DNA from 2 places in the Luteibacter sp. 9135 genome. Region 1 is predicted to be linked to the other one. Evidence: predicted binding sites of a transcription regulator. Region 1 holds the regulator's gene; the other holds the start of a gene.
The links. The regulator FliA, encoded in region 1, starts transcription of late flagellar genes. The targets are predictions, from matches to a motif close to TAAAGTTTNNCNNNCNNNGGCCGATAA.
Positions count from the first base shown of each region.

Region 2: the regulator FliA is predicted to act here: its motif matches at 2,648-2,674, upstream of FA89_RS10125 (STAS domain-containing protein).

Region 1 is NZ_JQNB01000001.1:50,547-56,105, forward strand. It holds gene FA89_RS00200 (chemotaxis protein CheA) at 1-1,211, opposite strand, end outside; gene FA89_RS00205 (protein phosphatase CheZ) at 1,219-1,860, opposite strand; gene cheY (chemotaxis response regulator CheY) at 1,871-2,272, opposite strand; gene FA89_RS00215 (RNA polymerase sigma factor FliA) at 2,329-3,060, opposite strand; gene FA89_RS00220 (P-loop NTPase) at 3,057-3,932, opposite strand; gene flhF (flagellar biosynthesis protein FlhF) at 4,002-5,384, opposite strand; gene flhA (flagellar biosynthesis protein FlhA) at 5,412-5,559, opposite strand, start outside.
Region 2 is NZ_JQNB01000001.1:2,345,520-2,351,078, forward strand. It holds gene FA89_RS10115 (beta-N-acetylhexosaminidase) at 1-1,436, opposite strand, end outside; gene FA89_RS10120 (glucokinase) at 1,433-2,470, opposite strand; gene FA89_RS10125 (STAS domain-containing protein) at 2,729-3,046, shown strand; gene FA89_RS10130 (response regulator) at 3,057-3,419, shown strand; gene FA89_RS10135 (chemotaxis protein CheA) at 3,469-5,445, shown strand.

The DNA.
Region 1 (5,559 bases):
ACCAGGGGATCGGCCAGGGCCTCGACCACGGTGCGGTCGATGTCGGTGTCCTCGCCCTCCGTGACCAGCTCGATTTCCTTGCCGAGCTGGCGGGCAAGGTCGCGAACGATGCGCGGGAAACGGGAAAACAGCTTGCCGACCGGCTGCATGCGCATGCGCAGCACGGCGTTCTGCAGGTCTTCGGCGACGCGCTCCAGCTCGCCGATGGCGCGTTCCATCGGATCGTTGCCACCGCGCGGCGCCAGGCTGGTGAGGCGGTTGCGCACCAGCACCAGTTCGCCGGCCGCGTCGACCAGGCTGTCCAGCCGGTGGGTGTCCACACGCACGGTGGTGTCGGCGGTGGAAGAAGCGCGCTTCTCCGCGCTGGCGGCCGGGGCCGGGGCCGACGCGACGGGCGACGGTGCAGCGGGCGCCGCAGCGACCGGTACCGCAACGGCGACGGGAGCCGCCGGCGGCACGATCGCCCCCGGGGCGGCCGCACCGTGCAGGGAATCCAGCAGCGCCTCGAATTCGTCGTCGCTGATGGCGTCGTTGTTCGCCACGGGCGCCGGTGCCACGGCGACGACCGGGGCGGGCGGCGGCGGAGCGGACGCACCCTCGGCGCCGGGCGCACCGGTGCCGTAGAGCGAGTCGAGCAGGGCTTCGAATTCGTCGTCGTTGATCGTGCCCGACGGTGCCGCCGGTGCGCGATCGGTACGGGCGGCATCGAGCATTGCCTCGAATTCGTCCTCGATCGGGTCGTAGGTCTTTTGTGCGGCGGGGGCCGTCGGCGTCGACGCGGCCGCCGAGATCGGCACGGCAAGCGCCACCGGCGGCGCGGACACGGCGCGACCGGGGATCAGCAGGCGATCGAGCAGCGAACGCGGCGCGGGCTCGATCGGCACGCCGCCGTCGGCGGCACGCATCATGTCGTTGAGCAGGTCGAGCGATTCGAGCAGCGCGTCCATATAGGCGGCGTGCAGCACGATCACCCCGTTGCGGGCCTCGTTGAGCAGATCCTCGCCGCGATGACACAGCTCGACCATCGCATTGAGGCCAAGGAAGCCCGCCCCGCCTTTCACCGTATGGAAGGCACGGAACACCGCGTTAAGCAGCTCCACGTCGTGCGGGGAGGCTTCGAGATCCACGAGCTGTTCGCCCAGGCTCTCGAGCAGTTCGCGCGCTTCGATCAGGAAGACATTGAGCAGCTCGTTGTCCAGCTCCACGCTCATAGGGTACTCAGAAACCGAATTCGCTGAGGAGCCGGTCCACTTCGTCCTGGCTGACCTTCTCGGCAGCCGGCGCATTGCCGCCCGCGAGCGAACCGGTGAGACGGACCAGCTCGACGAGCGAGGATTCGACCTTGGCCATGAAGGCCTCGACCTGGGCCACGCGCTGACCGGAAAGATCCTGCCATGACTGTGCCTCGACCATCTCGCCCAGCCCGATGTCGCAGCTTTGCGCGAAGTCGCCGACACGCACGGCCAGTGCCGTGGCGTTGGCACCGAACGCCGGATCGGCGTGATCCAGCACCAGGATCTCATCGGCCTGCTTGGCCAGGGCCTGCGCCTGGGGACGCAGCTTCTCGCTGAAGTCCAGCGTGCGATGGGCGGCCGTGGAACTCATTTCGAGAACGTCGCGCAGATGCTTGCGCGCGTCGCTCATGTTGCCCGGCACGCCATCGGTGGAGATGTCGGAAGCCAGGCGACGCGCGGATTCGTGCAGGTCGCGCGCCAGGTGGCCCAGCGCCAGGAACAGGTGCTGCTCGCGGCTGCGGATCAGGTCGTCCAGGGCTTTCTCGAACGCTGCCGAGTCATCGGCGCCGAGCAGTTCACGCAACTGGGGGGCCACGTCCTGGCCGGGGGAAAGCATCGTGTTCATCGTCATTCCCTCAGCCCGCTGCCGCGGCAAGTCGTTCGAATATCTTGTCGAGCTTTTCCTTCAGCGTCACCGCCGTGAAGGGCTTGACCACGTAACCGTTCACACCGCTCTGCGCGGCGGCGATGATCTGGTCGCGGTTGTTTTCCGCGGTGACCATCAGCACCGGCATGGACTTCAACGCTGCATCCGCGCGAATGGCGCGAAGCAGGTCGATGCCCGTCATGTTGGGCATGTTCCAGTCGGTGACGACCAGGTCGATGGGCTGCGCGCGCAGCAGCGCGAGCGCCGCGTTGCCGTCTTCAGCCTCCTGGATGAGCGTGTTGGTGAAACCCAACTCGACCAGGAGGTTCCTGACGATGCGCCGCATGGTGGAAAAGTCGTCCACCACGAGGATCTTCATGTTCTTGTCCAAAACTGCTCTCCGCCTCGTACGCTTTTTTCTTTACCGGCGACGGCAACGCGATGCCGTCACTGCTTGTCTTTCCAACCTGACATGCGTGCGCGGAGGCGAATCAGGGCCTGGCCATGGATCTGGCACACCCGCGACTCGCTCACACCCAGCACCGCACCGATTTCCTTCAGGTTGAGCTCTTCATCGTAGTACAGGGACATGACCAGCTTTTCGCGTTCCGGCAAGCCGTCGATCGAATGGGCCAGCGCATCGCGCAGTCCGTTCTTCTCGAAGTTGCCTTCCGGACCCGCGGCGTCCGGGTCCGCCACGTCGATCGCCGCGCCTTCGTCGCCTTCCGGCGCCGTGAGGCTGAGCAACCGCGCGCTCGCCGCGTCGGCCAGGATCTGGTTGTACTCCATGGCGTCGATGCCCAGCCGCTTCATCACTTCCGCGTCTTCGGCGTCGCCACCCGTCTCGTTCTCGATCTGCCTCGTCACCTCCGCCACCTCGCGCAGCTTCCGATGGACGGAGCGCGGGGTCCAGTCCGTCTTGCGCAGTTCGTCCAGCATGGCGCCACGAATGCGGATTCCCGCATAGGTCTCGAAGCTGGCCGCGCGAGTCGGCGAGTAATTCCTTGCGGCCTCCAGCAGTCCGATCATCCCGGCCTGCATCAGGTCGTTCGCATCCACGCTCGGCGGCAGGCGACCCATCAGGTGATAGGCGATCCGGCGCACCAGCGGTGCATGCGTCCTGACCAGCTGGTCGGCCGAAACCTTTGTTACTTCAAGGTATTCGCTTGCAACACTCACAGTGGCAGCCCTCCCCCCATGTGGTTCCGTTCGGCGAAAAAGCCGATGCGGCCCTGCACCCGGGGTTCGGGTTCACCCCATGTATCGACCGACCGGGCAAGATTCTTGAATCCCACGGCCGAACGGCTGCTCGGCCAAGCGTCGACCACGGCCGACTGGCGGCGGATGGCCTGTCGCAGGTACTCGTCGTGCGGCACCATGCCCATGAAATCCAGGGACACGTCCAGGAAACGATTGGTCACGCGGGCCAGCTTCTCGAACAGCTGGCGGCCTTCCTGGGCGTGGCGGACCATGTTGGCCACGATGCGGAAGCGGTTGACGTCGAATTCGCGGCTCATCACCTTGATCAGCGCGTAGGCGTCGGTCAGTGAGGCCGGCTCGTCGCAAACCACCACCACCACCTCATCCGACGCGGCGGCGAACATCGACACGCTGTCGGAGATGCCGGCCGCGGTGTCGACGATCAGGTATTCCGGGGCCACGGGGTATTCGTCGAATGCGCGGATCACCGCGGCGTGCTCGATGTTCGGCAGCTGCGCCATGCGGCGCGCGCCCGAGGTGGCGGGAATCACCTTCAACCCGTGGTTGGCATGGAGGATCAGGTCCTCGATGCGGCACTCGCCCTCGAGCATGTGGCCCAGATGGCGCGTGGGCTGCAGGCCGAGGAGCACGTCGATGTTGGCCATGGCCAGGTCCGCGTCCAGCAGGACCACGTCGCGCCCGCCCATGGACAGCGCCATGCCCAGGTTGACCGCCACCGTGGTCTTGCCCACGCCGCCCTTGCCGCCCGCGATCGCGATGCTGCGGGTGGGGCGACGGTCGGCAAGCCAGTTGAGTCCGGCGGCCTGGGTGGAATCGACGTGTGTGCTCATGAAGGAATTCACTGCCGTGAAAGGGTGTGCGGATGCGGATGCCGTAGTCACGTTACTTCAGTTCCGGGGTCAGGCGAGGGCGGGCGTGGCGGCGAAGCCGAAACGGTCGGCGAGAATCGCGTCGTCCGGTTCGTCGTTGCGCTGCCTGACCAGTTGGGCCGCGAGGCAGACGAGCTTGCGCGCGTCCGCCGAGGCGATGTCTTCCGGCACGCGCTGGCCGTCGGTGGTGTAGTCCAGCGGCATGCCGTGCCGGATGACGGCCGAGAGGGCGCCACCGATCAGCGGCGCCTCGTCGAGCTTGGTCAGGATCGCGGCCTGCGGGGACAGCGGCGCGTAGGCGCGCACGGCGTTGTCGATCGCCTGCGCCTGCGCGTTCGCCGCGAGCACCAGGCACACGCGCACCTCGGTCATCGCCCGCAGCGTTTCGAACTGCTGCTGCAGCTTGGGGTCGTTGCCGGCCAGGCCGGCGGTGTCGATCAGCACCGTGTGCTTGCCGCGCAGCTGCAGCAGTACGTTGCGCAGGCTCTGCGCATCGTGCGCGTTGTAGACGCGCACGCCCAGCAGGCGGCCGTAATGTTCCAGCTGCGCGCCGGCACCGATGCGGTACTGGTCGGCGCTGATCAGGGCGACGTTGGATGCGCCGTGACGCAGCACCGCACGGGCGGCCAGCTTGGCGATGGTGGTGGTCTTGCCCACGCCGGTGGTGCCGACCAGCGCGGTGACCGCGCTACCGGCTGTGTCGGCGTTGCGCCCGCTGGTGCGGATATTGCGCGAGAGGATGCCCAGCGGCAGGTAACGGGCCTGTTCCGGCGTCATGCCAGGCGGCAGTTCGGCGCACAGCGCACGGGCCACGTCGCCGTCGATGCCCAGGCGGGTCATCTCGCGCAGCACGCGGGCACGTAGCGGCTGCTCGCGGTCCATCTGGTTCCAGGCCAGCGTCGACAGCTGCACTTCCAGCATCTCGCGCAGGTTGTTGATCTCGGCGCGTACGCCGTTGACGGCGGCGTCGTTGTTCGCGGCGTGCGGACCGGTGGTGGCGGCGCGCACCACGTCGGCGACGCTGGCGGCCAGCGCAGCGCTGGACTGGCGCTGCGGCGCATTCGGATGCAGGCCCTGCGGCGCCATCGTGGAAACCGGTGCCGGACCGCCGCGCACGACGCGCTCGACGGCAGCGGCGGTGGCCGCCTTGGCCTGGTCGATGCGGGCGGCGAAGTCGTGTTCGCGACGCGCCCGCACCGGGGTTTCCTCGCGTGCCGTCTCGCGCGCCGCCGGCGTTTCGCCACCGAAGCCCGCTTCACGCACCAGCGCTTCGTCGTAGTCCAGCGCGGCGATGATCTCGATGCCGTCGTCGAGGCGACGCGTCGACAGGATCACGGCGTCCGGACCCTGCTCGTCGCGCACCTGGCGCATGGCCTGGCGCATGTCGGGAGCTACGAAGCGTTTGATTTTCATGCGTTCGATCCTGTGTCCGTCCAAGTCTTACCTGCCGAGGGCCGTCACCAGCTTGACGCGCCGGTTGTCCGGGACCTCGTTGTAGGCAAGTACATGCAGGTTTTGGGCCACATGACGGGTAAAGCGTGAAAGCCATGGACGCAAGGCCGGGGAAACGAGCAATACCGCCGGTTCG
Region 2 (5,559 bases), 2.3 Mb from region 1:
GCCTCGGTACCCAGCACATGCCGGGCCTGTTCCGGCGTCAGCGACGCGTCCACCGGTTCGAAGCCGTAGACGCGCTTGAGGTCGAGCACCGACAGGCGGCCGTTGGGCTCGTCGGCGCGGTCGCTCTGCAGGTTGTCGAAATACATCCAGCCGGCGGGCGCGAGCACCACGTCGTGGTCCTGCTTCGCCGCGGCCACCGCACCCTCGACGCCGCGCCATGACATGATCGATGCCGTGCGCGGCAGGCCGCCTTCGAGGATTTCGTCCCAGCCGATCAGGCGCCGGCCGTGTTTGGCGAGGTAATCGCCCAGGCGGTCGGTGAACCAGCTTTGCAGGGCGTTTTCATCTTTGATGCCCAGCGAGGCCATCTTCGCCTGCACGGCGGGCGACTGTTTCCACTGGTCCTTGACCGCTTCGTCGCCGCCTAGGTGAATGTACTTAGACGGGAACAACGCCATCACCTCGTCGAGCACGTTCTCGATGAAGGTAAAGCTCTTGTCGTCCACGTTGTAGAGATAGGGATTGACGCCCCAGTCCACGGAAACCGCGGGATGCTCGCCGGTGACACCGACCAGATCGGGGTAGGCGGCCACCGCGGCCTGTGCGTGTCCGGGCATGTCCAGTTCCGGCACCACCGTAATGTGGCGGGCGGCGGCGTAGGCCACCACGTCGCGCACCTGCTCCTGCGTGTAGAAGCCACCGTAGCGTTCCGGCTCGCCGAACGTGCCCGCGCCCGGCGGCGTCCGCCAGGCGCCCACGTCGGTAAGGCGGGGGTAACGCTTGATCTGGATGCGCCAGCCCTGGTCGTCGCTGAGGTGCCAGTGGAAGACGTTGAGCTTGTGCTCGGCCATGGTGTCGAGCACCTGCTTGACCGTGGCCACGTCGTGGAAATGCCGGGCCACGTCGAGCATCAGGCCGCGCCACGCGAAGCGCGGCCAGTCACGGACGGCGACATCGGGGAGCTGCGTCGCACCCTGCCGGCCATCCGCGCTCGCCAGCTGCCACAGGGTGACCGCACCGTAGAAAAGACCCGCGTCGCCGCGCGAGGCGATCCGGGCGCCGTCGCCGGTGATGTCTAGGGTGTAGCCGTCCGCCTGGGTCACGCGGGCGGCCGGATCGGTGCGCAGCACGATGGCGCCATGGGGTGGCTGTCGCGTGGGGATGGGCGTCAGCGACAGGCCGCGGCTGCGTTTCAGTTCGGCGGCGAGGTAGACCGCGGCGGCTTCGGCGCCACGATCGCCGGGCGCATAGGCAATGACGGTATGCGCGTCGATGGCCAGCGAGCCTTCGGTCTGCCGGATGTCGGCGGGCAGGGGAATGAGCGGCAGCGCGTCGGCGTGCACCAGGCCGCCGGTGCAGGCCAGCGCGGCGGCCAAGGCCAGGCGGCGGCCAAGGTGCCGTGCCGCGGGCTTCCGGCCGTTGCTGCCGACGGTCATCGTGAGCCCACCCGCGAGCCCGCGCGCATCGTGGCCGCGCCCAGCACGCCAAGGTGACCGTGCTCCACCAGCCACACCGGCACGCGCTCCAGGAAAGGTCGCATGACGCCCTTGTTGAAAAAGCGCTCGCGGAACCGGCTGGCCAGGACGAAGTCGCTGATCTGGGGAAGGATGCCGCCGGCCAGGAATACGCCACCGTGCGCGCCGTAGAGCATGGCCAGGTCGCCGACGAAACCGCCCAGCACGGCGCAGAAGACGTCCAGCGCGGCATGGGCGGTCGGATCGGTGCCGGCCATGCCGGCCGCGCTCACCTCGCCGGGGGTGGCCAGCGACGCGTCCCGCCCGTTCAGTTCGGCGAGGGCGCGATAGGTGGCCAGCAGGCCGGGTCCCGACAGCAGCGACTCGACCGATACGTAAGGCCGGGTCCGGGAGAGGATGCGCAGGATGGCCGCCTCGCGCTCGTCGCCGGGGGCGAAGGCGATCTGGCCCGCCTCCGTGGGCAATACCGTGGCCTGCCCGTCGCCCGGCAGCAGCACGGCCGAGCCGAGCCCGGTACCCGGTCCCATCACCACGACGGGACCGCGCGTACCACCGGGGATGCCCGGGAGCACGGCGATCGCCTCGGCAGGGTCGATGAACTGGCTGGCGAAGGCCACCGCCTCGAAGTCGTTGACCACCTCCAGCGCGTCGCCCGCCACGGCGCGAATGTCGCCCAGCGCCACCGGCCACGGCAGGTTGCTGTTGGCGACCTGGTCATTCAGCACATACCCGGCAATGGCGATGGCGCAGCGCTCCACCCCCAGCGGGGCCAGGTACGCATGGGTCGCCAGGAAATCCTTTAGGATGGCGGCCAGGCTGGGCCATTCGGCGCCGACGTAGCGGCGGTGGCAAAGCAGCTGGACGGCCGCCTGTGCCGGCCCCTGGGGATAGACCAGCGCGACGCGCGCATGCGTGCCGCCGACATCCGCCGCGAGCACCGGGCGCCGTGCCGACGCGATGTCCGTAACGACCGGCTGGTTGGAGAAGGTTCCCATCATTGACCCCGTGATTGCTGGCGATCGCGGCGTGACGAAAAAGGTCATGCGGCGCGACGATACGGTTCGAGTTTTTTCCGCCATGACAACGTTGTCAATGAATATCATGTTCACTGGTGAAGATGAGTGAATTTCACAATGGTCGGCGGTGGATTTCATAACCGGTGACGCATCGCCTAAAGCTTTCCCCCGTGGGGCCGATAAGCCCATCGAACGACCCCAGGCGATCTGCGCCACGGGGTCCCCATGGTACGGACGATGGCCAAGAAATCCTCCAAAGAAGCCACCAGCACAGCGCTGGCACTCGATGCCGACCTGCGCATCGCCGCGGCCCCCGCGCTGCGCGATACGCTGTTGGCGGCGCTCGCCAGCGGCGGTCCGGTCGGTATCGACGGTAGCGCGGTGGCCCAGGTCGACACGGCGGCGCTACAGTTGCTTGCCGCGTTTTCCCGCGATGCGCGGGCGGCAGGACGCACCGTCACCTGGACAGGCGTCAGCGATCCCCTCCAGCGCGGCGTGGTCGTGCTGGGTCTCAACAGTCTGATTGAACTGCCGGCCCACGCCGGCGTGAACTGAAGGTGCTTCGATGGCTAAGATTCTTGCGGTAGACGATTCGGCTTCCATGCGCAGCATGGTCGCCTTCACCCTGCGTGGCGCCGGTCACGACGTCGAAGAGGCCGACAACGGCCAGGCGGCGCTCGATTCCGCCGCCGTGCATAAGTTCGACCTGATCCTCGCCGACGTGAACATGCCGGTGATGGACGGTATCTCGATGGTTCGTGAGATCCGCACCCGCCCGGACTACCGCGGCGTGCCCATCCTCATGCTCACCACCGAGTCCAATCCGGAAAAGAAAATGGAAGGCAAGGCGGCCGGTGCCACCGGCTGGCTGGTCAAGCCGTTCGATCCGGAGCAGCTGCTGGCCACCGTCGGCCGCGTTCTCGGCTGATCTTTCCGCAAGTCGCTTCCTTACACGTTCCGGTCATCCAGGGTTCCCCATGTCCAAAGTCGATCTGGCGCAATTCCACAAGGCGTTCCATGAAGAGAGCCTCGACGGTCTCGACGCCATGGAGCAGGCGCTCCTCGCATTGGACGAGGGTGCCGAAGACCCGGAACTGATCAACGTCGTGTTCCGTGCCGCCCATTCGATCAAGGGCGGTGCGGCCACGTTCGGTTTCACCGACGTCGCGGCCTTTACGCACGTGGCCGAAAACCTGATGGACGAGGTCCGCAGTGGCCGCCGTCCGATGGAAAAGGCCGTCGTCGAATTGCTGCTGCGCTCGGGCGATACGGTGCGCGACATGCTGTCCCTGTCGATGGCCGGCCAGCCGGCCGCCACGGCGGAAAGCCAGGCGCTCCTGGCCGAGTTGTCGGCCATGGTCTCGGGGGCGCCGGTCGCGCCGGTGGCGGCCAAGGCCCCCGCACCGGTCGAAGCCATCGAAGGCTGGGACATCGCGTTCCGCCCGTTCGACTACCTGCTCAAGACCGGCAACGATCCGGCACGCATGTTCCGCGAGCTGGAGGCCATGGGTCCGCTCACGGTCACCTGTGACACCAGCAAGCTTCCCGCGCTGGCCGACATGAACGCCGAGTCGTCCTATCTCGGCTGGACGCTGAGCCTGGACGCCGGCGCCAAGCGCGCCGCCGTCGAAGGCGTGTTCGACTGGGTCGACGGCGATTGTGACCTCACGGCCACGCCGCGCCTGTCGGCACCGGTGGCCGCGCCCGTCGTCGAGGCCGTCGCGCCGGTTGCGGCCGCCGCGCCACGCGCCGTCCGCGAACCCGCGGTCAACAGCGAATCCAGCTCGGTCCGCGTCGGCATCGAGAAGATCGACGTCCTGATCAACCTGGTCGGCGAGCTGGTCATTACCCAGTCCATGCTCACCCAGTTCAACGACGGCGTGGACGAATCGCAGCTGGAAATGTTCCGCCAGGGCCTGGCCCAGCTGGGTCGGCACACCCGCGAGTTGCAGGAAAGCGTGATGAGCATCCGCATGCTGCCCATCAGCACGGTGTTCAACCGCTTCCCGCGCCTGGTCCGCGACCTCGCGCAGAAACTCGACAAGAAAGTCGTGCTGGACATGCGCGGCGAAACCACCGAACTCGACAAGACCGTGCTGGAAAAGATCGGCGATCCGCTGGTCCATCTGGTACGCAACGCGATCGATCACGGCCTGGAGATGCCGGACAAGCGCCTGGCCTCGGGCAAGGGCGACACCGGCACGCTGCGTATGGAAGCTTTCCACCGCGGCGGCTCCATCGTGGTCGAAGTGGCGGACGACGGCGCCGGTCTCAATCGCGACGCCATCGTCGCCAAGGCCGTATCGCGCGGCATCATCAGCTCCGGCGAGCATCTGTCCGACGACGCCGTGGCCGACCTCATCTTCGAAGCGGGCTTCTCCACCGCCGCCGCGACCACCGACCTGTCGGGCCGTGGCGTGGGCATGGACGTGGTACGCCGCAACGTCATGGACCTGGGCGGCACGGTCAATATCCGCAGCGTGCAGGGCCGGGGCACCACCTTCACCATCACGCTGCCGCTGACGCTCGCGATCATCGACGGCCTGACGGCGGCGGTGGGCGATGAAACCTATATCGTGCCGCTGGTGTCGATCGTGGAGTCCGTGCAGGTCAAGCCCGATGCCCTGCGTAGTGTGGTCGGCGGCGGCGAGCTGTTCCGCTTCCGCGACCAGTGGCTGCCCATCGTCCGCTTGTTCGACGTGTTCAACTGCGAAGGCCAGCGCCGCACCATCGACGAGGGCATCGTCATCGTGGTGGAAGGCGAGGGCAGCCGCATCGGCCTGTTCGTCGACGAGCTGATCGGCCAGCAGCAGGCGGTCGTCAAGTCGCTCGAGGCGAACTACCGCCGGGTCAGCGGCATCTCCGGCGCCACCATCCTCGCCGATGGCTCGGTCGCCCTGATCGCCGACGTCGCCGGCCTGGTGCGCCTCCAGGCCCGCCGCAAGGCCGCCTGACGCCCGCACCTCGGGGCACTCCCCCCGCAGTGCATGTCCATAGGTAGGAGCGCGCGCTCGCGCGCGACATCCTCTCGCGATCACCTCTGAGCTGGCGCGCCAGATCCGGGCTCA